Regions from separate parts of the Streptosporangium sp. NPDC006007 genome, predicted to be linked through region 1. Evidence: riboswitches for the same ligand, from Rfam matches in the RefSeq annotation. Region 1 holds a riboswitch; each other region holds the start of a gene.
The links. A riboswitch is a leader RNA that binds a small molecule or an ion and turns the genes downstream of it on or off. The one in region 1 is predicted to bind cyclic di-AMP.
Positions count from the first base shown of each region.

Region 2: it holds a riboswitch for cyclic di-AMP, as region 1 does, so the genes downstream of both, ABZ194_RS21045 (CHAP domain-containing protein) here and ABZ194_RS20780 (C40 family peptidase) in region 1, are expected to answer to the same signal.
Region 3: it holds a riboswitch for cyclic di-AMP, as region 1 does, so the genes downstream of both, ABZ194_RS22180 (hypothetical protein) here and ABZ194_RS20780 (C40 family peptidase) in region 1, are expected to answer to the same signal.
Region 4: it holds a riboswitch for cyclic di-AMP, as region 1 does, so the genes downstream of both, ABZ194_RS08715 (NlpC/P60 family protein) here and ABZ194_RS20780 (C40 family peptidase) in region 1, are expected to answer to the same signal.

Region 1 covers NZ_JBEXUG010000027.1:48,229-55,217, reverse strand. The annotation lists gene ABZ194_RS20790 (M48 family metallopeptidase) at 1-610, opposite strand, end outside; gene ABZ194_RS20785 (DUF4157 domain-containing protein) at 607-1,392, opposite strand; gene ABZ194_RS20780 (C40 family peptidase) at 1,776-2,285, opposite strand; cyclic di-AMP (ydaO/yuaA leader) riboswitch at 2,368-2,527, opposite strand; gene ABZ194_RS20775 (NlpC/P60 family protein) at 3,031-3,969, opposite strand; gene ABZ194_RS20770 (hypothetical protein) at 4,108-4,722, opposite strand; gene ABZ194_RS20765 (NYN domain-containing protein) at 4,768-6,090, opposite strand; gene ABZ194_RS20760 (hypothetical protein) at 6,132-6,266, opposite strand; gene ABZ194_RS20755 (transposase) at 6,567-6,953, shown strand.
Region 2 covers NZ_JBEXUG010000028.1:15,128-22,116, forward strand. The annotation lists gene ABZ194_RS21020 (cytochrome P450) at 1-232, shown strand, start outside; gene ABZ194_RS21025 (thioredoxin domain-containing protein) at 518-889, shown strand; gene ABZ194_RS21030 (class II 3-deoxy-7-phosphoheptulonate synthase) at 956-2,287, opposite strand; gene ABZ194_RS21035 (FAD-dependent oxidoreductase) at 2,353-3,570, opposite strand; gene ABZ194_RS21040 (aldose 1-epimerase family protein) at 3,730-4,626, opposite strand; gene ABZ194_RS21045 (CHAP domain-containing protein) at 4,784-5,479, opposite strand; cyclic di-AMP (ydaO/yuaA leader) riboswitch at 5,497-5,636, opposite strand; gene ABZ194_RS21050 (alpha/beta hydrolase family protein) at 6,014-6,970, opposite strand.
Region 3 covers NZ_JBEXUG010000031.1:16,062-23,050, reverse strand. The annotation lists gene ABZ194_RS22190 (MarR family winged helix-turn-helix transcriptional regulator) at 1-198, shown strand, start outside; gene ABZ194_RS22185 (DinB family protein) at 185-691, opposite strand; gene ABZ194_RS22180 (hypothetical protein) at 785-1,756, opposite strand; cyclic di-AMP (ydaO/yuaA leader) riboswitch at 1,759-1,894, opposite strand; gene galT (galactose-1-phosphate uridylyltransferase) at 1,966-3,045, opposite strand; gene ABZ194_RS22170 (DeoR/GlpR family DNA-binding transcription regulator) at 3,042-3,842, opposite strand; gene ABZ194_RS22165 (metal-dependent phosphohydrolase) at 3,926-4,522, opposite strand; gene ABZ194_RS22160 (TIGR03086 family metal-binding protein) at 5,015-5,584, opposite strand; gene ABZ194_RS22155 (NAD(P)/FAD-dependent oxidoreductase) at 5,784-6,989, shown strand, end outside.
Region 4 covers NZ_JBEXUG010000007.1:206,524-213,512, forward strand. The annotation lists gene ABZ194_RS08700 (hypothetical protein) at 1-46, opposite strand, end outside; gene ABZ194_RS08705 (RDD family protein) at 482-1,588, opposite strand; gene ABZ194_RS08710 (amino-acid N-acetyltransferase) at 1,828-2,343, opposite strand; cyclic di-AMP (ydaO/yuaA leader) riboswitch at 2,817-2,967, shown strand; gene ABZ194_RS08715 (NlpC/P60 family protein) at 2,982-4,022, shown strand; gene ABZ194_RS08720 (LuxR C-terminal-related transcriptional regulator) at 4,272-4,472, opposite strand; gene lysX (bifunctional lysylphosphatidylglycerol synthetase/lysine--tRNA ligase LysX) at 5,254-6,756, opposite strand; gene ABZ194_RS08730 (type III pantothenate kinase) at 6,780-6,989, opposite strand, start outside.

The sequences.
Region 1 (6,989 bases):
GCTCGATCACCACCGGGTAGGCGAAGGAGGCGAGCACCGTCAGCGCGAACGCGCCGATCGCGGCGGGGGCCCACCAGCGGCGGCAACGACGGGCCAGCGCGACCACCGCCAGCACCATGATCGCCAGCAGCCCGGTCCTGACCGCGATGTTCTTGACGCGGTCGGCCGACCAGGCCGGCCAGCCCTGCGTGGACAGGCCGAACTCGCGCAGGTAGGTCTCCGACCACATACCCAGCGGCCAGCGCAGGACCTCCACGGCCGCCGACAGCAGGAGAACGCCGAGCAGCACCCGCAGCCACCACGGCCCCCGCAGCCCGCCGAGCAGCCGCGCGCCCAGCGGGGTGCCCACCAGCGCCCCCGCCACGATCAAGGTCAAGCCGAGCGACAGGTAGCCGGGGGCGCTGACCACGGCGTCGAAGGACTCGGAGCGGGCGATCTGGGCGGCGGTGAAGTCACGGGCCGGATCCGGCGCGACCGGCGGGGCGTCGGCGGGCAGCGCCCGCCAGGGCGTGGTCAGCGCCACGACCACCAGCGTGGCCGCGCCGAGGACGGCCAGCGCCCATCCCGCGCCTCTCAGCCCCGAGGGCGTGTCCGTCACGGTCCGCGTCATCCGAGTTCCCTCCGGAGGTGGTCGCGCCAGGCGGCGGTGAGCTCGGCCCGCGACAGACCCAGCACGCCGCCCACATCGCTACCGTAAAGCCTCACCAGCGCCCGCTCACCGAAGCGCTCCGCGATGTACCGGCAGACGAGCCACGCCTCCTCGTAGCTCTGGGCGGCGCGTGAGGCGCCGGGAGCGAAGTCGGCGGGACCGGGGAGCCGGGTGGGCAGGGCGCCGGCACGCACCTCCTCGGCCAGCTCGGCGGCGGCCACCCTGACCGGGATCCCGGCGTCGCGGTAGCCGACGTAGTCGGCGAACCCCTCCGACAGCCACATGGGCACCCGGCCGCCCCGGATCGCGCCGGTGGCCACGTGGGTGAGCTCGTGGGCGATCACCACGTCCCGGCCGGTCGCGCTGAGCCTCGCGTACCCCGTCGGCAGGACGATCACCCGGTCGGCGACGGTCATCGCGGCCAGGCCACCGGTGGCGGAGGTCCCCGCGAGCGCCGCGGCCTCCGCGTCGGTGGCGGGGAACAGGACGACCGCCCGGACCGGCCCCCAGACCTCGCCGACGATCCGGGCCGCGCGGTCGGCCCGCGCGGCCAGGTCCCGCAGCTCCGCGAGCGGGACGCGGTGACCGGCGACGAGGGAGCGTTCGCCGCGGACCACGGTGGCGGCGCCGGGCCACAGGTCGCGGACCCCCTGCGACACCGGCCGCGCACCGGCGGCCAGACCCGCGCCCACCAGCGTCAGCATCCCGGCGAGCACGGCGCGGCGCCCTCTCGGGAGCGACATGTCAGCCGATGCTAGTGGACCGGCGACCGGCGGTCGCGTCAGCCGGGACACCGCCGGCGAACCGAGCCGGGGCGGTCAAGGAGAAACGGCTCCACGATCACAGGCGTGATCGTGGAGCCGCCTCCCCTACCTGTTACCCATCTCCCCCGGAGCGGGTTGTGGTGTCACCACGTCCGGCCGGCTCCGGTCCGGCCCCATCAGCCACGGCGCGGACGGCACGGGCGGCGTTCCCTGACGGGGATCCCGCGATCCGGCTCCGCGACGCGCTGAGAACGCCGTTCGACGTTGAACGGTTCGGACACCTGTCCCCCTCCACGGCGACCACGATGGGGTCAACTCTCCGGCTGTGCCCCGAACCGGATGGACGGGGCCGTATCCCGCTGTCAGCCGCCCGGACGGACGGCTCCGGCGAAGGAGGACCTGTAGTAGCCCCTCAGCCTCACGATCCGGACCGTCTTGCCGCTGCTCGGCGAATGGACCATCCTGCCGTGGCCGACATACATGCCCACGTGGCCCTTTCCGTAGAAGAACAGCAGGTCACCAGGGTGCAACCTGCTCCATGAGACCTTCTTCCTGACGACGCGGTACTGGCTGTACGTGACCCTGGGGAGGGAGACGCCGGCCTTGCGCCACGCGTACTGGACAAGGCCCGAGCAGTCGAACGCGCCGGGACCGGTGGCTCCCCACCGGTACGGATCGCCGATCTGCCGCTTGGCCACCGATACGGCCTTCCTGGCCTTTGTCCTCTGCCGTGCGGCCCTGTTCATCGCGGTCTTGGCCGTGCGCTTGACGTGAGTCTTCGCCGTGCTCCCGACCTGGATCGCGGCCGCGCTGTCCGTCGCCGCCCCCGCCGCCGTGGGTCCCAGCGTGACCGCCCCGGTTGAGGCGGTCAACGTGAGGACGAACCCACCGAGGGAAAGGCGAAAAAGGCGTGACAAACGAAGGTTATGCAGGGTGGTAGACAGGATTTCTCCTTGGGACTTCCACTGATGCCTACCGGGTTAGCTGACGGATTCGGGCTGGGAAGACGCCCTACGACAACAGATATGTCGATTCACCCCTGACCGTAGGTTGACGGCCTATTGGTTCCCCGGCTCCATGCCTCCTGGCTGCACGAATTCGGCAGGTCACCGTGGTGGGGCGGACCCCTTGGAGGAACGGCGACCAATTGGATTTCTATCGGAAAGCCGGCCTGGGGGACCGACGCTCGGCGCGACGGTATGGCTTACTCGCCGCGACGCCAGAAGCTACTCTGATCATCACGTTTCGGCAAAGCCCCCACAAAGTTTAAAGATCAAATAATGCTTCTCGCGCCCACGGAAGACCTGCTCGGGGGCGGCTTCATCGGCCGAATATGACTCTCGTCACACCCTCCGGATCATTATTCGGAAAGCGCCCCTCCTGTCGCGTACGTCACATCTTTGGCGACCTTCTCACCCTCCGCGTACGGCCCACGGGCCACTCCCGGCCCCGCCGTGCCCACCCCACCCTCCGGGATCGCCGCGAGGCCGCGCGCATCCGCCGCCCCTCAGCCGCGTCCAGTCCTCCCAGCGGAACGATCCAGCGGCCCTTCCGTGGAACGCTCCAGCGGCACCGGGCGGGGCGCTGAGGGCCGAGCGGGGCGCTGAGGGGGCGGGGTCAGGGGCGGACGGCCCCGACCAGGCGGCGACCGTAGGCCGACAGGGGAACGACCTTGACGACGTCCCCGGTCTGGGGAGCGTGGACGATCTTTCCGGCGCCCGCGTAGAGGCTCACATGACCCAGCCCCTCGCTGAAGATGAGGTCACCGGCCTGGAGTTCGCTCAGGGAGACCTTGCGGCCGGCCCCCCAGCTCCACTGCTCCCAGGTCGTGCGGGGGAGGCTGACGCCTCCGCTGCGCCAGGCCGCCTGGACGAGGCCGGAGCAGTCCCAGCCTCCCGGGCCGGTGCCGCCGTACTGGTAGGGCTTGCCGACCTGTGCGAAGGCGAAGCTCAGCGCGGCCCGGGCGTTGCCGGACGCCGGGCCGTCGTACTGGATTCCCGGACTGTCGGGGTTGCCGGTCCTGAAGGCGCCGAGATCGCGCAGCACCTTCGTCTGGAGCTTCACCATCCTGTCGGCCTTGGCCTTCTCCCCGGCCAGCTCGTCACGCGTCCGATCGGCCTCGGTCAGGGCCTCCCTGGCCTGGTCGCGGTTGCCGCGCAACGTCTTGGTGGCCTCCTCGAAGGCGTTCAGGGACTCGGCGCGGGAGGCGGACATCTGGTCGACGGCGGCCAGGCCGCTCAGCAGCGAGCCGGGGTCGGGCCGGCCGACCATGCCCGACCAGCCGTTGGCGGCGCCCAGCTGGTAGCTGCTGACGGCCATCGTGACGAGCTCCTTGCGCAGCCCGGCGACCTTCGCGCTCTGACGGGTGAGGTCGCCGTTCAGCGCCCGGTACCTCTTGCGGGCCCGCTTCCACTTCTCGCCGGCCTGGTTGTACCTCTCGACAACCTTGTCGGCCTGGTCGTTGAGCTTCTCCAGCTTCTTCCTGGCCTGGGCGATCGTCGGTTTCGGTTCTGCGAAGGCCCCGCCCATCGGCACCAGGAACAGCGCTAGGGCCACCCCTGCGATCATCGGCGTCCGCACAAACCCAACCGGCATACCCGCCACGGCCACGGCGCCGCCTCCCCATGCAAAGACCTGGGGCGAAATAGTACAGAACAGGTAAGGTATCGCTCACCTTTTTGGCCGTTTTGTTCTTTACTTGCAGGCCGCGACGCTGCAAACCCCGGCGGTCATCCGGCGGGCGTCCCGGAACTGGACGGCCCAGTCCCGCTTGACCGGCCGGGCGTACTCTCCCGCCCACAGGTAGACCAGCACCGCGTTGGCCCTGCGGACCACCACGCTCCGCTCCCCGCCGACCCCCGTCTTCCCGCCGTAGTAGACCTGCCCGGAGACCTTCAGCGCGTCGTCCCCGAGGCCGGTCACCTGCGCGGAGACGTAGCGGTAGGCGGACCCCGCGTCCGTCCTGGACCCGCACGCGGTCAGCGCGGCGCGGAGCTGGGCCATGGCCCGCTCCGCGGTGGCCCGCGAGCCGTACAGGAGCACCTGCTCGACCTTCATGAAGTCCGGCACACCGGTGAACGTCACCGTCCGGACAGCCGTACGGCCCGCCCCGCCCACACCGCTCCTGTCACAGGGGTCCACCGCCAGGCGGGTCTTCACCGAGTCGCTGACCGTCCAGTTCGTCTCGGGATCGTTGTCCTTCTTGGCCGCGTCCTTCTCATACAGCAGGAACCCCTTGGGAACACCGGGGGCGGCGGCGGCCGTACCGGCGACCAGGGCGGCACAGACCAGCATGACGATCTTCTGCATCGAATCAACCTCCACGGGATCCGATGCACCATATGACCAAAAGGTTCAGGCTCGCCCGAGACGCCGTAGAAGTAATGTGGAGGGAACCGGCCGGGCGCCCATCCGGCGGACCGACTCGGCCACCTCCCGATCGGAGGAGACGACCGCGACGGCCCGGCCCACGGGCTCGGCGCGGACCAGCTGACGGATCAGGTCGTCGGCGATCTGGCCGGGGGCGCTGAACATCACCCGGACCCCCCGGGGGGCCGAGACCGGCACCGGGCCGTTCAGCTCGGCACCGTCGAAGACGCAGGTCAGCTCGGTACGGGTCTGCGCGTACAGCGCGCCCAGGCCGGTGAGCAGACGGTTGCGCTGATCGGCCAGGGTGAGCGTGCCGTATCCGGTCTTGGTCACGTTGTAACCGTCCACGATCAGGTGGATCTGCGGTAAGGCCAGCAGCTGGTCGAGCAGGGCGGGGTCGTCGTCCGCGAGCGCCCGCGCGGGCACCGCCTGGACCCCGTTCCTGCCCGGTGCGACGGAGGCCACCGAGTCGGCGGGCCGGTGGATGCCGGACGGCAGGGCGAGCTCCCTGCGCAGCCCGGCGGCGGCGTCCTGGAGGGCGTCGAGCAGCATGCGGACCTTGGTGTCCTCCACACTGCGGCCCTCGCGTGCGGCCCGGCGGGTGGCCTCCAGCTGCCGCTCCGCGTCGGCCAGACGCTCGCGGAGGCGGCGCAGCTCGCTCTCCCCCGCGCTCCCTGCGGTCACGGCGGCGGCCTTGGCCTCCTGGGCGGCCTCCCGCATCTCGGCGGCCCGCGCGTCGGCCGCCCTGGCGCGCTCGCGGGCGTCATGCAGCTTGCGGCGCAGGTCGGATATCTCCGAACGGGCCGTCCTGAGCTGCTCGCGCAGCCGGTCGGCCTCCTCCTTCGCCGAGGTCTTCTGGGCGTTCAGCTGCTCACGCAGCCGGCTGAGCGCCTGCTCCTGCGCCGAGCCCTCGGCCGCGGCGGCCGACCGCTCCAGGTCCCTGCGTGCGGCCTCCACCATCTCCACCCAGCCGGGTGGCCGGGTGAGGTAGGCGGCCGCGGCCACCAGGACGGGGTCGGCGGCCGGCGGCACCACACCGTCTGCCAGGCTCGCGACCAGCTCGGGCCAGCCCGTGGCCAGCGCCTCGGCGACCAGCTCCCGGAACTTCTTGTCGCTCTCCAGTTGGGCGGCGATCGGCGCGCCACCCAGCTTGGCCCGTTTGCGGGGGTCAAACCTGGCGATTCCCTTGAGCGGAGGGGGCACCAGGGCGGCGGCCATCGACCCGAGAATCTGGGACGCCAGCTCCACGACGTGCGAGCGAACCTGCTCGGGTAGCGGACGAGACAGGCCCTCTCCGGCTGAACTCATCACGGCCCCTACTCGGATTGGTCTTCACGTCAAGGGTACGGCTACCGCACTCCGCCCCCGACCTCACCGCGGACCGCGAACGCCCGCCGCCCTCTCTTCACCCCCCTGAGCAGGCGCTCGTCCCTCGCCCGCCCCACCCCCGCCCTCCCGGCGACGCGCACCCCCGGTGAACTCATGGGGGTCACCGTCAGCCACCCCGGCCCCTCGGCTACTCCGTCACGTTCTCCGAGAGCAGGCCCGTGCCGGCCGATCCGACACCGGCCAAAGTCGATGCCTCGCCGGCCTCCGGCGGGCGTGCCGGGGCTTCCCTCTCGCGGGCATCGCGGCGGACGCACTCGGGCCGGCGCCGTGCGCGGCGGACGCACTCGGGCCCGCGCCGTGCGCGGCGGGCACGGCCTGAGGAAGAGGCGGTCCCGAGAGACGGTTGAGCCCTATCCTGTGGATCTTCCATCACCAATGGTGTAGATCATGTGGTCGTGGACGACCGACTGAAGCGTCATGATCTGACCGAGGATGAGTGGACAAGGCTGGCGGCGCTACTGCCCGCCCATCCCCGGCGTGGGCACCGGTGGGCCGATCACCGCATGATCATCAACGGGGTGTTCTTCCGAGCCCGGACCTCCTGCTCCTGGCGGAGGCTGCCGGAGACCTACGGCAGCTGGAAGACCGTCTACAACCGTCATCGCCGCTGGTCGGCGGACGGCACCTGGGAGACGATCCTGGACGCCCTGCGGACCGGCCATGACGAGGCCGAGGAGCGAGACCGGACGTCCGGCCCCGACTCCACGAGCGCCGGGGCTCACCGGCACACCCCGCCCGGGGACATCCGGCCCGGAGGAACGTTCGAAATCGCGAACTGGTGACCCCGCGCCGTGAACCACGCGCCGCGCGCCCCGGAC
Region 2 (6,989 bases), on a different contig from region 1:
CGAGGACCCCGACCGCTTCGACATCGGCCGCCGCCCCAACCGCCATCTCGCGTTGGGGGCCGGGGAGCACTTCTGCCTCGGCGGGATGCTGGCCCGAGCCGAGATGCGGATCTTCTTCACCGAGCTCCTGGACTCTGTGAAGGGCATCGAACAGACCGGCCCGGCGGTGCCGGTCGAGTCGATCGTGGTCAGCGGAGTGGAGCACCTGCCGGTCCGGCTCAAGGCGAAGTGAGCGAAACCACGCCGCCGACCTCCCCGGCCGGCCCGCACGCCGTACGCCCCGGTGTTGATCGACGCCGAGATCGCTTCGGTGGCGCGCGGGCGGCGGCCGCCGAAGATCCGTGATGTGCCGGTGCGCCGGTCACGGTCGTCGCCGCCGGAATCGTCGTCGGTCACGGTGACCAAGGTCTCATCCGGCCGGATACCGGTGCGTTTCCCGGAGAGGACAGGATGGAATGTCCCCAACCGGGAAATGGTTATGCAACCAAATAGACGTGACGACAAAGAGGAGCCACCGGTGGCGACCATTGAGGTAACCGAGAAGAACTTCAACGAGATCGCCGATGACGGGATCGTCCTGCTGGACTTCTGGGCAGCCTGGTGCGGGCCGTGCCGTACGTTCGGGCCGATTTTCGAGAAGTCGTCGGAGAAGCACGCCGACATCACGTTCGGCAAGATCGACACCGAGGCCGAGCAGGGGCTGGCCCAGGGCTTCGAGATCACCTCGATCCCCACGATCATGGCGATCCGCGACGGCATCGTGGTCTTCGCCCAGCCCGGAGCGCTGCCCGCCCCCGCTCTGGAGGATCTGATCGGTCAGGTCCGCGCGCTCGACATGGACGAGATCCGTGCCGAGCTGGCGAGCGAACTGGGCGCCCAGAACAACTGACGTCCGGATGCGAAAAGCCCCGCGCCGTCACCGGTCGCGGGGCTTTCGCGCGTGGACTCCCGGGGGTCAGGCCGAGCGGTAGAGCTCCGCCACCCGGAAGGCCATGTCTAGCGACTGGCTCCGGTTGAGACGCGGGTCGCAGGCCGTCTCGTAGCGCAGCGCCAGGTCGTCCTCGACGATCTCGGTGCCGCCGCCCACGCACTCGGTGACGTCGTCACCGGTGAACTCGATGTGGACACCGCCGGGGTGGGTGCCCAGGGCGCGGTGCACCTCGAAGAAGCCCGCCACCTCGTCCAGCACGTCGTCCAGGCGGCGGGTCTTGTGGCCGCTGGGCGCCTCGAAGGTGTTGCCGTGCATCGGGTCGCAGATCCAGGCCACCTGCGCGCCGTCCGCGGTGACCTTCTCCACCAGCGCGGGCAGGTGCTCGCGGATCTTCGACGCGCCCATCCGGGTGATGAAGGTCAGGCGGCCGGGCTCGTTGTCCGGGTTCAGCTTCTCGACCAGGGCGAGGGCCTCCTCGGCCGTGGTGGTGGGGCCGAGCTTCACCCCGATCGGGTTGCTGATGCGGGAGAAGAACTCCACGTGCGCCCTGTCCAGCTGGCGGGTGCGCTCGCCGATCCAGACCATGTGCGCCGACACGTCGTACGGCCGGCCGGTCCGGGAGTCGATCCGGGTGAGCGCCTGGTCGTAGTCGAGGATCAGCGCCTCGTGCGAGGAGTAGAACTCCACGCTGTGGAACTCCTCCGGCTCGGCCCCGCACGCGCGCATGAACGCCAGCGCCTGGTCGATCTCCCTGGCGAGCCGCTCGTAGCGCTTGCCGGCCGGCGACTCGCTCACGAAGTCCTGGTTCCAGGCGTGCACCTGGCGCAGATCGGCGTAGCCGCCCTTGGTGAACGCGCGGATCAGGTTCAGCGTCACCGCCGAGGAGTGGTAGGCGCGCAGCAGCCGCCCGGGGTCGGGCCTGCGGGAGGAGGGGGTGAAGTCGAAGCCGTTGACCATGTCGCCCCGGTAGGCGGGGAGCTCCACGCCGTCGCGGACCTCGGTCCCCTTGGACCGAGGCTTGGCGAACTGCCCGGCTATCCGGCCGATCTTCACGACCGGCACCTTCGCCGCGTAGGTGAGCACGATCGCCATCTGCAGCAGCGTCTTCAGCTTGTTGCGCACGCAGTCCGCGGTGGCCCCGGAGAACGTCTCGGCGCAGTCGCCGCCCTGCAGCACGAAGGCTTCGCCCCGCGTCACGGCCGCGAGCTCGGCCTTGAGGTTGTCACACTCCCCGGCGAACACGAGGGGCGGCAGCCCCGCCAGTTCGGTGACCACCCTGTCCAGCTCATCACGGTCGGGCCATTCGGGCTGCTGCGCCGCGGGCAGCCGCCGCCAGGAATCGAGGTTGTTGCTCACGACATACCAGGCTATTGCAACCGCGTACGCGATCTAACCCGAATGTCCACGGATTGAGAACGTCTTTATACCCGGTGAGATCGAACCGGCGTTTTGACGTGCTCGGGCAGGACGCCGAGACCGATGAACCGGCGGGCCAGGGCGCCGATCACCGGGAGGCGGGAAAGGTCGCGCGGCAGCCGTACCGGCCTGTCACCCCCGGCCAGGGCCGGGCGGATCAGCATGGTCTGCACCACGCGCTGGGCGAACTGGGTCACCACGGTGGGCGGGGTACGGCGGCGCTGGACCGCGGCGAGCAGGGACTCGGGGATCTCGGCTCCGTCCGCCAGCGGCCCGGCCAGCAGGTTGGCCGCGGCCACCGCGTCCTGCACGGCCAGGTTGATGCCGACGCCGAAGACCGGTGACATGGCGTGCGCGGCGTCACCGATGACCAGCAGGCCCGGCCGGTGCCAGCGGCGCAGCCGGTTGAGTGCGACCGACAGCACGCTCACGTGGTCGAAGTCCGGCAGCAGGCCGGCGCGTTCCCCCAGGAAGGGCAGGAGCGTGGCCACCGGCTCGCGGAGGGCCTCGATGCCCCGGGACCGCAGGGCGTCGAAGCCGCCCTTGGGGATCAGGTAGGCGAGCTGCCAGTAGGTCTCCCGGTTGATCACCACCATCATGTGGCCGGCGGAGAGCCTCAGGAAGGTCTTCTCGGGGTCGGCGGCCTCACGTGGCAGCCGGAACCAGACCACGTCCATCGGCGCTCCGTGCTCCACCGGGACGAGCCCGGCGGCCTCGCGCACGTCGGAGTGGCGGCCGTCGGCGGCCACGGTGAGCGTCGCCCGGAGCTCGTGTTCACCGTCCGGATCCCGGTAACGGACCCCGCGCACCGCGTTGCCCTCGCGGATCACGTCGTGGACCTCGGCGTTCATGACGAGGCGGAAGCCGGGGTACCGCGCGGCGGCGGTCGTCACCAGGTTGAGGAAGTCCCACTGCGGGACGAACGCGATGTAGCGGTACTTGCCGGTGAGGTTGGACAGGTCGGCGATCCGTATCGAGCCCTCGTCGGTCTCCATCGCCATGGCGTGCGCCTTGTGGTGCGGGATCCGGTGAAACTCCTCGGCCAGCCCGATCTCGTCGAGCACCTCCAGGGTGGAGGGGTGGATGGTGTCGCCTCTGAAGTCACGGAGAAAGTCGGCGTGTTTCTCCAGCAGCGTCACCTCGACACCGGACCTGGCCAGCAGTAGCGCGAGCACGGCCCCCGCCGGGCCGCCCCCGGCGATCACACATGTGTTCCGCGTCATAATTCATCACCCATTGAAATTCTGGCACAGGAAACCCGCCGGGAGAACAGTCCTCCCGGCGATCCATTCGTTACCCGGTGCCGAGTACGCGGATGAGGCGGACCGGCCGCCTCCCCGGACTCCACCGGGCCCGGGCCGTCGGCCTTCGCCGGGCGCCCCTCAGCAGGGGGCGATCGTCCAGGAGGTCTCCACCTTGCCGCCCGGCTGGAGCACGATCAGGCCGGTGCCGGAGTTGAAGGCGTCGGGAGGACAGGTCATCGGCTCGACGGCCAGCCCCCGGTGACCCAGCCCGGTGCCGGTGCACACCTGCACCCAGGGCAGCGCGGCGGCGTCCCAGCGGAGCTCGACCCCGCCGTCCGGACCGCTCACCCGCACCCTGACCAGCCCGTCGGCGTCCGCGACGAGCCCGGTGAAGGCGTGGTCCACGGCCGTGCCGCCGACCGCCCGCGGGGTCCTGAAGTCGTACGGCGTGCCGGAGACGTCCTCCAGGGAGCGTGGCAGCAGCAGATCGTCCGTCAGCAGCACCCGTCGCGCGGGCACCCGCAGCTCGTACTCCTCGACGCTGTCGCCCGCCAGCAGCCACGGGTGCGCCCCGCAACCGTAGGGGGCGGCCTCGTCGCCGGCGTTCTCCGCGGTCAGCGTGGTGGTCAGCCCGTCGGAGGTCAGCGAGTAGAGCACCCGCAGGGCGATGGTGAACGGATAGCCGGGGGACGGGGTGATCGTGTGGGCCAGCCGTACGAAACCGTGCTCGTCCTCCACCGACAGCCACTCCACCGCCCGCCAGCCGGCCTCGGCGACCAGCCCGTGCAGGGCGTGACCCAGGCTCTCCTCGTTCACCGGCAGCCGGTGCGTCCGGCCGCCGAAGGCGTAGCGGGCGCCGCCCGCCCGGTTGGGCCAGGGGGCGAGCAGCGTGCCGCTGTAGTGCGGGATCGGCCCGCCGGCCGGCCAGCCGGTCACCAGGTCGCGCCCGCCGTGCCGGAGCACGCGCAGGGCCGCGGCCCGCTCGCTTATCTCAGCGTGCATGTCGCCGCCGCGGAGGGTGAACTGCCTGGACACGGGGGTCCTTTCGCCGGAGGAGGCCGTGGGGCGGACGCGGTGGCCGGGGCCGGCCGGGCCCGCGACCGACTCAAGGGTCGGGCGGCGGCCGCCGTTCGTCAAATGGACGCCGAAGGGGCGCGGCCCGGCAGCCGCGCCCCTTTCCGATGCGAGCCGGTCAGTCGCTGTAGACCGGGTAGCCGTAGCCGACGACCTGGGAGATCGGCCGGATCCGCTCCTCGACCCGGCCGTTGCCGGTGTTGCCCTCGATCGTGGTGATCGTGCCGTTGCCGTTGTCCTTCTTCACGAAACCGACGTGGTCGATCCCGCTGATGTCCTTGCCGCCGGCCCAGTCGAAGTAGACGACCGCGCCGGGCTTGGGAGTGGTGCCCCAGTGGTTGTTGGTCTTGAACCACTTGGCGTGGGTGACGGTGTAGGCGTCCCAGCCCATGGTGGGCCGGATGCCGGCCTTCTCGCCGACCCAGGAGACGAACATCGCGCACCAGGGGGCGTTGGCGTACGCCTGGAGGGCGCCGCCGTCGCGGGCGACCGTCTCCTGGGCGCGGGGCGACGACATGTACCAGGACTGGAACTTGGTCCCGCCGCCCCGGGAGTTCTCGCTGACGCCGATCTGCTGGGCGGCGATGTCCAGGACCTGCTGGGCGCTGACCTTCGGCAGTCGCTCGGCCTCAAGCTGGAGCGGGGTCATGGCGGCCCTGGAGGTCTCGGTGTGGGAAGGGCCGAACGGGGTGTGTCCGGGAGTGTCCGCCAGGGCGGCGGGTCCCGCGAGGACGCCGCCGGTGAGGGCGATGGATGTTCCAAGGATGACGCGGGCCAGGTGGTGCTTCCCGGGGGTGAGGAGATGCTTGGCCATGAGGGGTTTGACTCCTTGCTTCGCTTCCATACCGCTTACCGGGTTAGCTGACGGGTTCGGGCTGGGAAGTGCCCTACGGCGGATGTACGCGCCGATTCACCCCAAAAAACGTGGTTCCCCGGTTCCGCGAGGTTCGCGGATTCAGCGGCCACGCTTCCCTGGTGGAGGAATCCGCCTGGTGAAGCGTGGTCGGGCAATGTGGTGGCAATGCGCGGACCTTCGCAGGTCCAGGCGTTCGCCATGAATTCGTAGAAGCTACGCGAACCGGACAGACGATTACAAGTCCGACACATTGCTATGGCTTGGGAATACGCCTGGATCGAGCGGGCGGACCGGCCACGCTCCGAGGCTCCCCGGCCCGTGTCAATCTTCGACCACGACCCGGGAACCCCTGCGGGAGAGGCGCTCCCGTGCGCGAGGCCGGAGAGGGGGCGGTCACGGGACGGTCACGCCGCCACCCTCCCGGGCGCCGAAGGTAAATCTTTTCGCTGACCCGCGTTTTACCCGGCCGTTGACGTCCGGCCTCACCCGGCGTCAGACCCCGGCGCCGATGGACCCCATGAGCATGGGGAGCGCGCGCTCCAGGCCGCGCCGCCAGTACGGCCAGCTGTGCGTGCCGGGGCCGTAGAAGTCGACGGTGATGCTGTCGCCGTCGGCCCTGGCCCGCTCGACGAAGGTCTGCGCCTGCCGGAGCAGGGCCGTCTCACCCCGGTCCACCGCGGTTCCCGCGGGGTCGAGCGGGCCGGGGGAGCCGTCCCCGCAGGAGACGAAGAGCCGCGTGCCGCGCAGCCTCGCGGTGAGGTCCGCCGGGTTGTGCGCGGCCCACTCGGGATCCTGCGGGTCGCCCCAGAGATCGGCGGAGTCCTCGCCGTAGCGGCCGAGCAGCCGCTGGACGCCGTCGTAGCCGTCACGGGTGTGCAGCACACCGGAGAAGGAGGCCGCGGCCTGGAACAGGCCCGGGTGGCGGGCCGCGTAGGACATCGCGCCGAACCCGCCCATGGACAGCCCGGCCACCGCCCGCCGGTCCCCGGCGCCGTAGTCGCGCTCCAGGATCCGGCGGACCTCGGTGAGATGGAAGGACTCCCAGTCGGGTCCGTCCCGCCAGTCGGAGTAGAAACCGACCTCGCCACCCTCCGGCATGACCACGATCGCCGGGTAACGCGAGGCGAGCTCGGCCGCGTCCCCCTCGGTGGCCCAGGTGTCGTAGTCGGTGTGGCAGCACCCGTTGAGCAGGTACAGCACCGGCCACGGCCCTGAGCCCGGCCGCCAGCCCTCGGGCAGCAGCACCCGGGCCGTGCCCTCGCGGCCCAGCGAGGGGGAGGCGATGGTGAGCACGTGGTCGCGCTCGCCCAGGCGGTCGACCTGGACGTCCTGCCGGTTGTCGTGCGGAGAGTCTCCGGAGGAGAAGGGCATCAGCAGGGCCAGGAGCACGGCCACCACCGCTGCTCCGGCCAGTAGAAACACTCCGAGGCGTACGGCTGTGCGGTTCACACGGCCAATCCTGACGGCT
Region 3 (6,989 bases), on a different contig from region 1:
GTGCTCCAGGTGGTCGTCCGCTCCCGGCGGACCTACCTGGACGAGTTGATCGCCGACTGGGACGAGGCGGACCGCGGGCTCTTCGCCGACCTGCTCACCCGCTTCGCGGAGGCGGCCGCGGCCCGCCCACCCGACCTGGCGGCTCTCGACCGGCTGATCACCGAGGCGATCGCCGAGGAGAACACTAGTCTCCCGTGACCCCGTCGATCCGCTCGCGAATGATGTCGGCGTGGCCGTTGTGCCGGGCGTACTCCTCGATCATGTGGACCAGGATCCACCGCAGCGAGACGTCCGCACCCCTGCGTTGCCGTCTGCCCAAGGCCTCCAGGGGCAGCTCCGCGTAGAGCCCGCGGACGCCGTCGATCTCGGCGTGCCAGCGGGCGATGGCCTCCTCGGCGGAGCAGGAGCCCAGCAGGTCGAAGTCCCCATCGCGATCCTGCTCGGTGCAGTAGATCGACGGCCTGTCCTCGCCGCCGAGGATGTTGTGGAACCAGTGCTGTTCCACCTCGGTCATGTGACGGACCAGGCCCAGCAGGGAGAGTGTGGACGGCGCGCAGGGGCGGAGGGCGAGCTGCCGCTCCGACAGCCCGGCGCACTTGACGGCCAGGGTCTCCCGGTGGAAGTCCAGCCAGGAGCGCAGCATGCCGACCTCGTCGGCGACATAGGGAGGAGCAACGCGATTGTCGGTCATGATCCCCCATCCTTCCCGCGCGCACGGCCACTGTCACACCCTTTTTCTCGATCCACACCCCCCGGAAACGCTCCCGGTCCGGGCTCCACGGCGCTAGTACATCGAGATGTGGGGGTGGTCGTAGTGGTTGGCGGTGACCCCGCCCCGGTTGGACATGGCGCGCCAGCCGGAGCCCATGTTGATGCGCTGGCGCCAGATCACGTACTTGACGCCGAGCCGATCCTTGTTCTTGACCGCCCAGGCGGAGATCTCGTCGCCGAGCCTGGTGTTCTCCGCCGAGGGCATCGAGCCGCCGGTGCTCATCATGAAGTCGCAGGCGCGGCCCAGGGGGTGCTCGCCGTTGCCGCCGGTGCGGTAGCAGCCGACCTCGTGGGGGAGTTTGAAGCGTTCTTTGATGGCTTCGAGCATGATCCGGGTGCGGTCGGTGATGTTGTCGCCGCCGGTGGGGAGCTGGGGGACCCAGCTGCCGTCGGCGCGGCGGCCGGAACCCATCGGGACGAGCTGGTCGAGTTTCCGCTCGATGTCACGGATCACCCTCTCGGCGCCCTGGCGCTCGGTCTCCACGACCTTGGCCTCCACGCCGATCTGCTCGGTGAGCCGGGCCGCCTTCTCGGCGGCCTGTTTCTTGAGGTCCCGGCTCTGGGCGAAGTCCCGCAGGTAGGCGCTCCGCTGGGCGATGAGCTGTTCCATGACGACGGCGCCCTCCATGTCGGGGGCGAACAGCAGGGCGGGCAGGTCGGCGGCGCTGCTCTGATAGCGGAGCTGGGCGATGGAGTCGACCTGTTCGCTCGCCTTGGCGTAGGTCTCCTCGGCCTTGCGCAGATCGATCTGGGCGGACTCCTCGGCCAGCCGGGCCTTTCGCAGAGACTCCCGTTTGGCCGCGTAGGACTCGATGAGCTTGTCGACCTTCTTGTTCAGCCGGGCGAGTTCGGCGCGGAGCTCGGGTTCGGCAGGCTTGGGGGCGGCGCTGCCCGCGGACGCGCTGCCCAGGGTGAACGCGATGGCCGAGAGCACGGAGGCGGTCAGGGCCGCATGACGACGGGACGTGGGGGGCGAGGCCGCCACGGTTCTCCTCTCCTCACGCCTACCGGGTTAGCTGACGGGTTCGGGCTGGAGGAAGCCCTTCCACCGAAGTGGTTCACCCCAAAACGCGTGGGTCCCCGGCTCCCGGGCGAGGCGCCCCGGATTAGGCATATCGGATGTTATGTCCGATGTGTGAGGATAGTAGTGGTAAACAGATGGTCATGCGACCCCAAACCGAGACCAATCAGTGATCATTCCGTGACGGTGGATCGGAGGAGTAGCGCCGCCTCCTCGGGTAGGACGTCGTTCACGAAAGCCCCCATGGCCGACTCCGAACCCGCGAGATACTTCAGCTTGTTCGGTGCCCGGCGGATGCTGAACAGCTCCAGGTGCGCGTAGGACAGCTCCCGGCCGACGTTCACCGGTGCCTGGTGCCAGGCCGCGACGTACGGCATGGGCATGCCGAAGAGCCCGTCCAGCCGGCGCAGCACCTCTGTGTAGAGCGGCCCGAACGCCGAGCGCTCGGCCTCGTTGAGCCCGCCCAGGTCGGGAACCCGGCGATGCGGGTAGAGGTGGACCTCCACGGGCCACCGGGCCGCGGCCGGTACGAAGGCCGTCCAGTGTTCGTTCGCGGCGACCACCCGGACCTCGGCCTCCCGCTCGGCGGCCAGCACGTCGGCGAAGAGGTTGCCGCCGGTCCGCTCCCGGTGACGCTCGGCCGCGCCCAGGGAGAGCCTGGTGCGCGGGGTCACATAGGGGTAGGCGTAGATCTGGCCGTGCGGGTGGGCCAGGGTGATGCCGATCTCGGCCCCCCGGTTCTCGAAGCAGAACACCTGCTCCACGCCCGGAATCGCGGACAGCTCGGCGGTGCGGTCGATCCACGCCTCCATCACCAGGTCGATCCGGCCGGGGGAGAGCCGGGAGAAGGAGGAGTCGTGGTCGGAGGTGAAGCAGACCACCTCGCACCGGCCGATCCCCGGCCGGGCCTCGCTCATGCCGCCGATGTCCCGGTGCGGGCCCGGCTGCGCGGAGAAGGATGGGAAGCGGTTTTCGAAGACCACCACGTCGTAGGAGGCCGAGGGGATCTCCGTGGGGTGACCGGGGGTGGACGGGCAGAGCGGGCACTCGCTCGCCGGCGGGAGGAAGGTGCGCCCCTGGCGGTGCCCGGCCACCGCCACCCACTCCTCGGTGAGCGGGTCGTAGCGCAGTTCGGAGGCGGCGGGCCGGGGCGGCAGGTCTCGCCGGTCGATCGCGCTCCGATCGGCGTCGTCGTGCCGGTCGAAGTAGACGAGCTCGCGGCCGTCGGCCAGATGGGTGATCGTGCGCTTCATCGGCTCAGGGCCTCGCTTTCCTGTCGGGGTTCGGCTATGACCAGCTCGCCCACCCGCGCGGTGAGCTCCTCACGGGCCTCGTCCGCCAGGCCCGAGTCGGTGATCACGAGGTGGGCCTGGGCCAGCTCGGCGATCGTGCTGATCCCGACCGTGTCCCACTTGGTGTGATCGGCGGGCACCACCAGGCGGTGTGCGGAGGCGACCAGTTCCCGGTTGGTCTCCGCCTCAAGCAGGTTCGGGGTGGTGAACCCGGCGCGTGCGCTCATCCCGTGCACGCCGAGGAACAGGGTGTCCACGTGGAGTCCGCGGACGGCCGCCACGGCGACCGGCCCGACCAGCGCGTCGGAGGGGGTGCGGACGCCGCCGGTCAGCACGACGGTGCGGTCGGCGCGGGGAGAGCGGTGGAAGACGTCGGAGATCCGGATCGAGTTGGTGATCACGGTCAGCTCCGGCACGTCCACCAGGAAGTGGGCGAGTGTCCAGGTCGTGGTCCCGGCGGAGAGCGCGATGGCGGTGCCGGGCCGGACGAGCTCGGCCGCCTGCCGGGCGATCGCCTCCTTCTCCGGCTGCTGGCGCACCGACTTGGCGGCGAACCCGGGCTCCTCGGTCGAGCCCGGCCCGGCGTTGGTGGCCCCGCCGTGAACCTTCTCCACCAGTCCGCGCCCGGCCAGCACCTCAAGATCCCTGCGGATCGTCATGTCGGACACGCCGAGCTCGCGGACGAGGTCGGCGACCCTGACGCCGCCCCTGCTGCGCACCCGCTCCAGAATCGCCTGCTGCCGCTGCTGGGCAAGCATTGATCCACCCCTTAATCAAACATATTCCCCCAAATTACCACAGTAGGTCCAGGGGTGCCTGTTGAATCCTGGTGATTAGCCGGTTACAGCAGGGTGAGTTCGACCTGGATGTTCGCCCTCGCCGACGCCTCCACATCGGTGATGTGGAAGATCGCCGGAAGGTCGAGCAGCGCGCGCAGCACGGCGGCCCGGCCCCTCCGGAACGCCTCGTCCGGGACGAAGGAGTACTCCTCGCGCACCGCCGCCGCATACGCCGCGTACACCTCGGGCGGGGAGGCCAGGATCGCCAGGTCGGCGTCGCACAGCACGGCCCCGTCCACGTCGCCGGGCGCCGGGTCGTGGGTGCGGGTCAGCCGGACCAGCCGGGCCACCGTGGCCACCGCCTCGGCGGCCAGTCCCAGCTCGGGCAGCGCGCGCTCGGCCAGCCGGGCACTGCGCTCCTCGTTGTCGCCACGTCGCGGGTCGTAGACGGCGTCGTGGAACCAGGCCGCGAACCGTACGAGATCCGGGTGCGCGGCGTTTCCGGCCAGCGCGTCAACCTGGGCCAGTACGGCCCGCAGGTGGGTGGCCGTGTGATACCTGCGGTGCGGCTCGCCGTACCGGATGATCAGACCCCGGCCGAGGTGGTCGGCCCCGGGGCCTGTCAGGGAGCGCCAGAGGTCCATCAGCTTCGCGTCCATGCGACGGAGCCTAAAACCACGGCCACCGGCCGCACGGGCGACCCAGGAGATCTTCCAGGGGAACCGGCGGGCGGCTCCGGCCGGTCCGGAGCCGCCCGCCGGTCGAGCGGGTCGTCGGGCGGGCCGGCGCGAAAACGCCCCCCGGCCGTGTAGATCATCGGATGGGCCGGGGGAACACGGCACCCGGCCGTACGGATCATTGCTCAGATCTTGCCCGGTGGGTCTTGTACGGCAGGCGCTCAGGGAGGAACGTGGAGCCGGACCCGCTCTCCGCGAGGGTCCGGTGAGAGGGGTGGCCGGTATGGGCAGGCGGGCGCGTAAGAGCAAGGCGCGTAAGAAGCGCAGGGCCAACCACGGTAAGCGGCCGACTGGGCGTTGAGCTCCCGGGTGCCGGACGGGAGGCGGCGGGCGGCCCGCGCCTCCGTCGTGTGAGCGGCGCACCTGGGGTGGACGACGGCGTCTCGGGCCGGGGCCGCCCTGTCCGGCGGAGCCTCAGCCGCGACGGCCCCAGGAGGCGAGCAACCGGGTCTGGGCGTCGGTGTCGGAGGACACCCGTCGCCGCTCCCCCGTCACCCCGGCCTGACGGTAATCGTTCTCCGTGCCGGCGAACCACGCCGCGCAGGCCCCGACAAGTTCGGGGTCGAGCCGTTCGTCGGCGCCGATCGCGCGGGCGAGGTCCCAGGTGTGGATGAGGGCGTCGGCGAACAACTCGGTGACGTACTCCCCGCCGGGCACATCCCCGAACGACAGGCGCACCATGCGGGTCAGCGCGCCGTTCTCACCCGCCGCCTGGACGGCGGCCACGGCCGAGGTGTCGAACGCCTTCAGGGGGTCGTCGCCGAGGAGGTCGCCGTCGAAGGCGTCGCCGACGTCCGCGGTGGTCCGCCCGGCGAGCAACTCCGGGACCCACAGGTTCTCCCCGACCACGTGGTTGACCAGGGAGCGCACGTCCCAGTCCACGCAGGGCGTCGGGGTATGCCACTGCTCGGGGGCGATCTTGTGAACGAGAGCGCCGAAGTCGTCCAGCGCGCGGCGGTATGCCTCGCGTATGTCGATGGTCATGATGCCCTCCTCATGTCCTCATCTCGACCGTAACCCCTGGGCGCCCGCCAGTCATCGCGCTCGGCGGAGGGAGGCCGGACGCAAGGGGTGTCCGAGCTGGGGGAGGACCGGGGGAGAGACGGGGGTCCGAACGGAGGGGTTCGGGGAAGAGACGCCCGGGAAAGGGCGCTCGGGAGTCCAACCGGTCGATAGTGGAGGTATGACGGACTCCAGAGTGGCGATCATCGGTGCCGGCATCGGCGGACTCTGCCTGGCGCAGGGGCTGCACGGGGCCGGTGTGGACGTGGCGGTCTACGAACGTGACCGCACCCCGGCCGACCGGCTCCAGGGATATCGCGTGCACCTCGACCCCGGCGGTGCCCGCGCCCTCCACGCCTGCCTGCCGGAACCGCTCTGGGAGGCGTTCCTGGCGACCGTCGGCCGGAGCGGGCAGGACTTCGGCTTCCTCACCGAGAAGATGGGACGGCTGCTCCTGCTGGAGATCCCGCGGGCGCCCGACCCGCTCGGCAACCACCACTCGGTCAGCCGGATCACACTCCGCCAGGTGCTGCTCTCCGGCCTCTCGGACGTGGTCCGGTTCGACAGGACCTACGAGCGCTACACCCGCGACCCCGACGGCACCGTCACCCTGCACTTCGCCGACGGGTCGGCCGAGACCGCCGACATCGTGGTGGCCGCGGACGGCGGCAACTCACGGGTCAGGCGCCAGTATCTCCCGCACGCCCCGCGGATCGACACCGGCATTCTCACGATCGCCGGGAAGTTCCCGCTCAACGACGACACACGCCCGCTGGTCGCCTCCCGGCTGTGGCGGGGGCCCAACATGATCATCCCGCCGAGGGGGTGTTCCATGTTCACCGCGCCCCAGGACTCCGGCGGCACGGTCCTGCCCTCCGGGATCGGGCGCACCGAGCAGGAGGGGGCACTGCTCGACAACACCGGCGGCTACGTCATGTGGGTCTTCGGCGCGGCGAGCGGGCGCATGCCCGAGGGGCTCTCCGGCATGACCGGCGAACGGCTCCGGGACACCGTGGCCCGGATGATCGCGACCTGGCACCCCGACCTGCGGCGGCTGGTCACCGCCTCCGCCCCCGAGACGGTCTCCCTGCTGCCGATCCGCAGCTCGGTCCCGATCGACCCCTGGCCCGCCACGAACATCACCCTGCTCGGCGACGCCATCCACAGCATGACCCCGATGCGCGGCATCGGGGCCAACATCGCCCTCCGCGACGCCCACCTGCTCTCCCGGGCGCTGACCCGCGGCGGGGACCCCGTCGAGGCCATCGCGGACTACGAGGCGCGGATGCGTGAGTACGGCTTCGCCGCCGTGCGCAGGTCCCTCACGGCGGCCAGACGGTTCGTGGACGAGAGCCCGCTGGCCAGAGCCGGTTTCAAGACGCTCCTC
Region 4 (6,989 bases), on a different contig from region 1:
GAAGGTCTTCACGTGCCGCCCGGAAGTGGAAGGAGAAGTCCGGCACGACAATCCGGCGGACCGCACGAAGTTTCCGGCGGACCGCGCCAAGATGACGCCGACGACGGCGCGGGCGTCCGCAAGGCGGCGCCCATTCGGCGAGTGAGACGGGAACTCCGCGCGGCGAGTGCCCTCCCATTGGCATCCCATAGAGCGAGACGGCCGACGGTCCCATATGGCCGGGCGGATGGGTTCCGCGGGGCAGGAGAGCCGGCGCGGCGTACGGCTCACCGGGCCACGACACCGCAGATCCAGGGGGATTGTCGCCAGGGGAGGCCGGTGGACGGCCATAACGCTCCTCTCCCCGCCGCGAATGGGTTTGCGCTTCCATCGCGCCTGGAGGGGGCACCGTTACCGGGCCGGGTTTCCCGCCCGCGTATGAACCCGCCCACGTATGAAAACGGGGCCGGCGGTTCATCCGCCGGCCCCGATATTCAGGCGACTACTTGGTCTTGACGACCACCGTCGTGGCGACCTTGTCGTGCAGACACTGCCGCAGCGGCTGGTCCCACAGCTGCCAGAGCACGTTCACCAGGAAGAAGATGAAGGCGATCCACCCGATGACCGGGATCCCGTTCACCATGATCGGACCGAAGAGCACACCTGCCCGCTTGAGCGCGAGGTCGGGGGAGAGCCCGCCCGGCTGCGGCGCGCCGCCGACCGCCACGACCTTGATACCCATGACCATCTTGCCGACGGTCTGGCCACTCTGCCGGACCATCAGGAACTCGTAGGCGGTGTAGATCAGGCCGCCGACGATCCCGGTGAGCACGGCCGCGAGGACGAATCCGCCCCCGGCGGTGAACTTGCCGGTTTCGAGGTCGAAGTCCGGCTGGGTGACCAGGATCGCGGTCATCACCTTGGAGACAATGAATGTCGGGATCGCCAGGATGATGAAGTCGATGAGACGGGCCACCAGACGCTGCCACCACTCCGCGAGCGGTGCCGGGGCGCCGGGGGGCATCTCCCCCTGAGGTCCGTACCCCTGGGAGTAGGGGGCGGCCTGACCGTAACCGGGCTGCTGGCCATAGCCCGGCTGCTGGCCGTACCCGGGCTGCTGACCGTAACCGGGCTGGGAGGCCTGCTGACCGTAGTCGGGCTGCTGGCCGTAACCGGGCTGCTGACCGTAGGCGCCGGTCCCCGGCTGCTGGCCGTACCCGGGCTGCTGACCGTAACCGGGCTGGGAGGCCTGCTGACCGTAATCAGACTGTTGCCCGTAATCAGGCTGCTGACCGTAACCGGGCTGCTGTCCATAGGCGCCGGTCCCCGGCTGCTGGCCGTAGGCCGCCTGGCCGTAACCCGGCTGCTCCTGCGGGGCCTGCTGACCGTAGCCGGGCTGCTGGCCGTAGGCCGCCTGCTGGCCGTAACCGGGCTGGGAGGCCTGCTGACCGTAATCAGACTGTTGCCCGTAATCAGACTGCTGACCATAACCGGGCTGCTGACCGTAGGCGCCGGTCCCCGGCTGCTGGCCGTAGGCCGCCTGGCCGTAACCCGGCTGGGTCTGCCCCGGTCCCGTGTTCGACGGTGAGGCCTCCGATCGATATCCCACAACTGTCACATCGGGATCGGGTTCACCAGGGGGTCGACCTCCATTGTGTCCGTATTGCGGATGCCCCGACGGTGAGCGGTCGGGATCATCCTGCGGATACGGTGGCTGTCCGGTGCTCACCGCGTCACCTCACTTCGACTGCGCATGTGGCACATGGCCGACTCACATGCTTCTGGAGCACAAGGTATCGAGATAGGTATCAACAGTCACCTTTTGCATCAGCCAATACCCGAGGAAAGCTAGCCGGTCCGTGGTGTCAGGTACAGCAGCATTCGGGTGTTGCCCAGGGTATTGGGCTTGACGTGCTCCAACTCAAGGAACTCGGCGACCCCCTCGTCATAGGAGGCGAGAAGTTCGGCGTAGACCTCCGGCGAGATGGGGGTGCCCTGGATCTCCTGAAATCCGTGCCGGGCGAAGAAATCAACCTCGAAGGTGAGACAGAAGACCCGGCGCAGGCCCAGCTCGCCGGCGGCGCGGACGAGCTCGGAGACGATCCGGTGGCCGACGCCCAGGCCCCGGCAGCCGGGATCGACGGCGACCGTGCGGATCTCGGCGAGGTCCTCCCACAGGACGTGGAGCGCCCCGCAACCCACCACGACCCCGTCCCTGTCGGCCACCCAGAACTCCTGGACGTCCTCGTACAGGGTGACCGTGGCCTTCTCCAGCAGGCGAGGACCGGCCCCGGCGTAGGTGTCGACAAGCCGCCGGATGCCGCGCACGTCCGGGGTGCGGGCACGCCGGACCGTGATCGCGATGGCGTCCGCCCCGGCCTCCCGCCGGCTCGGCGACCCCCGATCCGCGTCCACTCCCCCGTCCACGGCCCCCGCCCGTCGTCCCGCGTCTCCGGTGTGGCGTACGGCCCGCGTCGGGGACCGCTCCGCAACCTGCTCCATGACCGATCAGCGTACGTCCTCGTCACCACCTATTTACGGCTCAGCCTTAACCCCTGTCCAGGAGCCGTTGGATGGCGCACCGTAGCCCGCTTACCACGGTGAGCCGAGATCTCCGCCGACGGACCGAATCCCCCCGTCTCACAGGCACGGACCTGCGAAGACCCCTGTCACCTCCGCCAGAAGGGACGCGGGGCCGACGTGGCACGCACATCGATCATGCAATGATGTGACCCGACCGTGACATTTCAGTTGTGAAAGCTCTACCAACTTTGCAGTTCTGGTTGAGCATGAACCTCCAATTGCACTAATGTCCGTCCTCGATGTCAGCAACGTAAAGAGCTGACCCGCCGAATCCCCCGACTGGGGAACCGGGGACCCACCCTCCCGACGTCCCCCGGGGTGAATCCGAGGTGCCACCGGCATCCGGTAGGGCTGCCTCCGGCCCGAACCCGTCAGCTAACCCGGTAGGCGGCCAAGAGAGGAGCCTGTTGGTGAAGCGCATGCGCGACCGTGGGGCACGACGTGCGGGCAGGCACGCCCGCGGCCGAGAACAGGCGGCGCGCGGACTGTCGTTCCGGTTCGCGGTCATCGGGACGGCGTTCGCCTCCCTCACCCTCGGCACCCCTCTCGTGGCGGCCACCGCCGACCCGCAGCCCAGCCTCCGCCAGCTCGCCAAGCAGGCCGAGAAGCTGCACACCGAGATCGAGACGCTCACCGAGCAGTACAACGGCGAGCGGGTCAAGCTCAAGCAGGCCCAGCGCGCCGCCGAGAGCGCCGAGAAGACCCTCGCCGTCAGCGAGTCGGAGCTGGAGTCGCGGCGTACCAAGGCCACCCTGCTCGCGCAGAGCAGCTACATGGCGGGGGGGCTGGGCCCGGGGCTCACCTTCAGCCAGTCCTCCGACCCCGACGCCTTCCTCGACCAGGCCACCACGAACTACGCGCTCCAGCAGCAGCAGAGCGAGGAGGTCGCCCAGGTCGGCCGGGCGATCAAGGCCGCGGAGAGCGCGCAGGTGAGCGCCAAGGCCCGGACCAGCGAGGTCAAGGACCTGCTCAACCAGATCGGCGACAGGCGCACCACGATCGAGCGCCTGGTCGCCAAGGTCGAGAGCAGCCTGTTCCGGCAGGTGCGGTCCCGGGCGAGCAGCACCCGGGGCAACCGGGTGAAGATCGACGTGCCGATCGCGGGCGACGGCAAGGCCGCCGAGGCCGCCCGGTGGGCCCTCACCCAGCAGCTCAAGCCGTATGTGTGGGGCGCCGAGGGACCGAACTCCTTCGACTGCTCGGGCCTGGTGATGTGGGCCTACCAGAAGGTCGGCATCAGCCTGCCGCACTACACGGGCAACCAGTGGACGGCGGGCACCCACGTCTCCAGGGACGACCTGCGCCCCGGGGACCTGGTCTTCTTCTACAGCGACCTGCACCACGTGGGGATCTACATCGGCGCGGGCCTGATGGTCCACGCCCCCCAGACCGGTGACGTCATCCACATCGCGACGATCGACAACCGCCCCTTCGCAGGTGGTGTGCGTATCGCGGACTGAGCGCGAACCCGGCGCGGACCACGGCGCGGACCGGGCGCGAACACCCCGCCGCGGACCGGGCGCGAACCCGGCGTGGACCGGCCGCGAACACCCGGACGCGGGTCGGGTGCGGGACCGGTCGCGCGCCGAGCGCGGGCTGAGAACCACCCTGGGGCGGGCTGAGAGAGCCCCTGGGGCGACCGCGGGGACAAAACGGGGCATGGTGTAGGGGTGTCGCCTCCAAGGCCGGAGCGGGCCGGGAGGCGGGGTTCAGATCAGTCGCCGGCGGGCGGCCCAGGCCACGGCCTCGATCGCCGTGGCCACCCCGATGCGGTCGCAGATCCCGCGGAGCCTGCGCCGGACCGTCCGGCCGCTGATGTCGAGTCGGCGCCCCACCCGGTCCACGGTGACGCCCTTGGCGAGCTCTGCCAGCAGCACGAGATCCTCGTCGCTCAGACCGATCTCACCCATGCCCAGAAGACCGTCGCCGCGGCGGGAGTCCACCTCTGGATATGCCATCTGGAGTCGCTCCCCCCGCGCTGGAACTCAGGCGTGAGTCGTCTGGAATCAATGCCGCCCGTCAGGAACGGTAAACGGCTTGTTCAAAGGTCGTCAAGTTCCACTCTTCATAGAGGTAGTACGCGCTGTTGACATAGCGTGTGCTACGTGAAGTACTCATGATATGTCGGCGCCTTTACGGTTAAGTCATGGCCGCGCCAAGGCCGGCTCCCCCGGGCGCCCCGCCGTCCCCTGACAGACGGAGTCTTCGCAGAACAAGGTTTCGCCAGGGCCCCCCGCGGCGGGACCGCCTCCACCGGCGGTCACACGGCCACCGCCCTCCTCTCACATTCCACCAGAAAGAACGACCTCACCTGGCGCACCCTCTCACAGAGGCCTGACCCACCCCCTTGACAGATCCGGGGGAATCGGCTCGCAATGAGAGAGAAGTGAGTCGATTTTTACGGCATCCGGCACATATCTGGCGAAACTAGCCAATCAGTACAAGACGGGAACACCAGCGAAATGGCGTTTCCATGCCATACGCCGCCTCGACTGGAATTATCCGACCCTCTGACCGGCCGCCGACGCCCCTCCGCGCAATCGCCGTCCACCGACGGGCGGCACGGCCGCCGCTCACCGGCGACCTCCGTACCGAGGGGAAGGGCGTATCTGAAAACGGACAGCCGAAAGCAGGGCCCGCGGGGGCATGTCCGAAAACACACCCCCGCGGGCCGACACGTCCTTGGGCCGCTCAGCCCGCGGGCTTGACCAACGGGAACAGGATGGTCTCGCGGATGTTCTTGCCGGTGAAGGCCATGACCAGGCGGTCCACGCCGAGCCCCATACCCCCCGTGGGTGGCATGGCGTACTCCAGGGCGGCGAGGAAGTCCTCGTCGAGCTGCATGGCCTCGGCGTCGCCGCCCGCGGCCAGCAGGGACTGCTCGGTGAGGCGGCGGCGCTGCTCGACCGGGTCGACCAGCTCCGAGTAGGCGGTGCCCAGCTCGGTGCCGAAGCCGATCAGGTCCCACTTCTCGGTGAGGAGCGGGTTGTCCCGGTGCTGGCGGGTCAGCGGTGAGGTCTCCAGCGGGTAGTCCATGACGAACGTGGGCTGGATGAGGGTGTGCTCGACGAGCGCCTCGAAGATCTCCTGGACGAGCTTGCCCTGGCCCCACTTGGGGTCCCAGCGGATCTCCCGCGCGTCCGCGAGCTTGCGGACCTTCTCCAGCGGCGTCTCGGTGGTGACCTCCTCGCCCAGCGCCTCCGAGACCGACCCGTACAGGGTGATCCTCGGCCACTCGGCCGGCCCCAGGTCGATCTGGTGGCCCTGATGGGTCACCACGGAGTGGCCGAGCGCGGCCACGACCGCGTTCTGGATCATGCGCTGGGTCAGGTCGGCCATGTCGTTGTAGTCGAGATACGTCCCATACGCCTCAAGCATCGTGAACTCGGGGTTGTGGGTGGCGTCCGCGCCCTCGTTGCGGAAGTTGCGGTTGATCTCGAAAACCTTCTCGATGCCGCCCACCACGAGCCGCTTGAGGTAGAGCTCGATCGCGATCCGGAGGTAGAGATCCATGTCGTAGGCGTTGATGTGGGTCTTGAACGGCCGGGCCGTCGCACCGCCGTGGACCGGCTGGAGCATCGGCGTCTCGACCTCCAGATAGCCCTCACCGTGCCAGAAGTCACGGATCGCCCGCACCACCGCGCTGCGGGTGTGGGCCATCTTGCGCGCCTCGTCGTTGACGATGAGGTCCACGTAGCGCAGGCGGACCCGCGCCTCGGGGTCGGTCAGGCCGGCGTGCTTCTCCGGCAGCGGGCGCAGGCACTTGGAGGTGATCGCCCAGCGGTCGGCGAGGATGGACAGCTCCCCCCTGCGGGAGGTGATGACCTCTCCCTCGATGCCGACGTGGTCGCCGAGGTCCACGTCGCGCTTCCAGGCGGCCAGGGACTCCTCGCCCACCCGGTCCAGGGAGATCATGACCTGCAGGTCGGCCGAGCCGTCGCGGATGGTGGCGAAGCAGAGCTTGCCCCCGGTCCGCGACAGCATGACCCGTCCGGTGACACCCACTCTGTCGCCGGTCGCGGTGTCAGCGGCGAGATCCGCGTATTTTTCGCGGATCTCATCGTTGGTCGCGGTACGCGGAAAGTTCACCGGGTAGGGGTCGACGCCCTCGGAGCGGAGGCGGTCGAGCTTCTCCCGGCGCACGCGCATCTGCTCGGGCAGATCCTCGGCGGGGTTGGTCACTTCATCGGTCACAGAGCAAGGTTACCGATGTCCGGCTAAGGGGTGTTGCGCTGATAGATCAGCCGAAGGCCGATCAGCGTGAGCCACGGCTCGTGCACGTCGATCGAGCGCGCCTCGCCGACCACCAGCGGCGCCGCGCTGCCGGTGGCGACCACGGTGACGTCGTCCGGGTCGTCGGCCAGCTCGGCCGCCATGCGGTCGACGATCCCGTCCACCTGACCGGCGAAACCGTAGATGATGCCCGC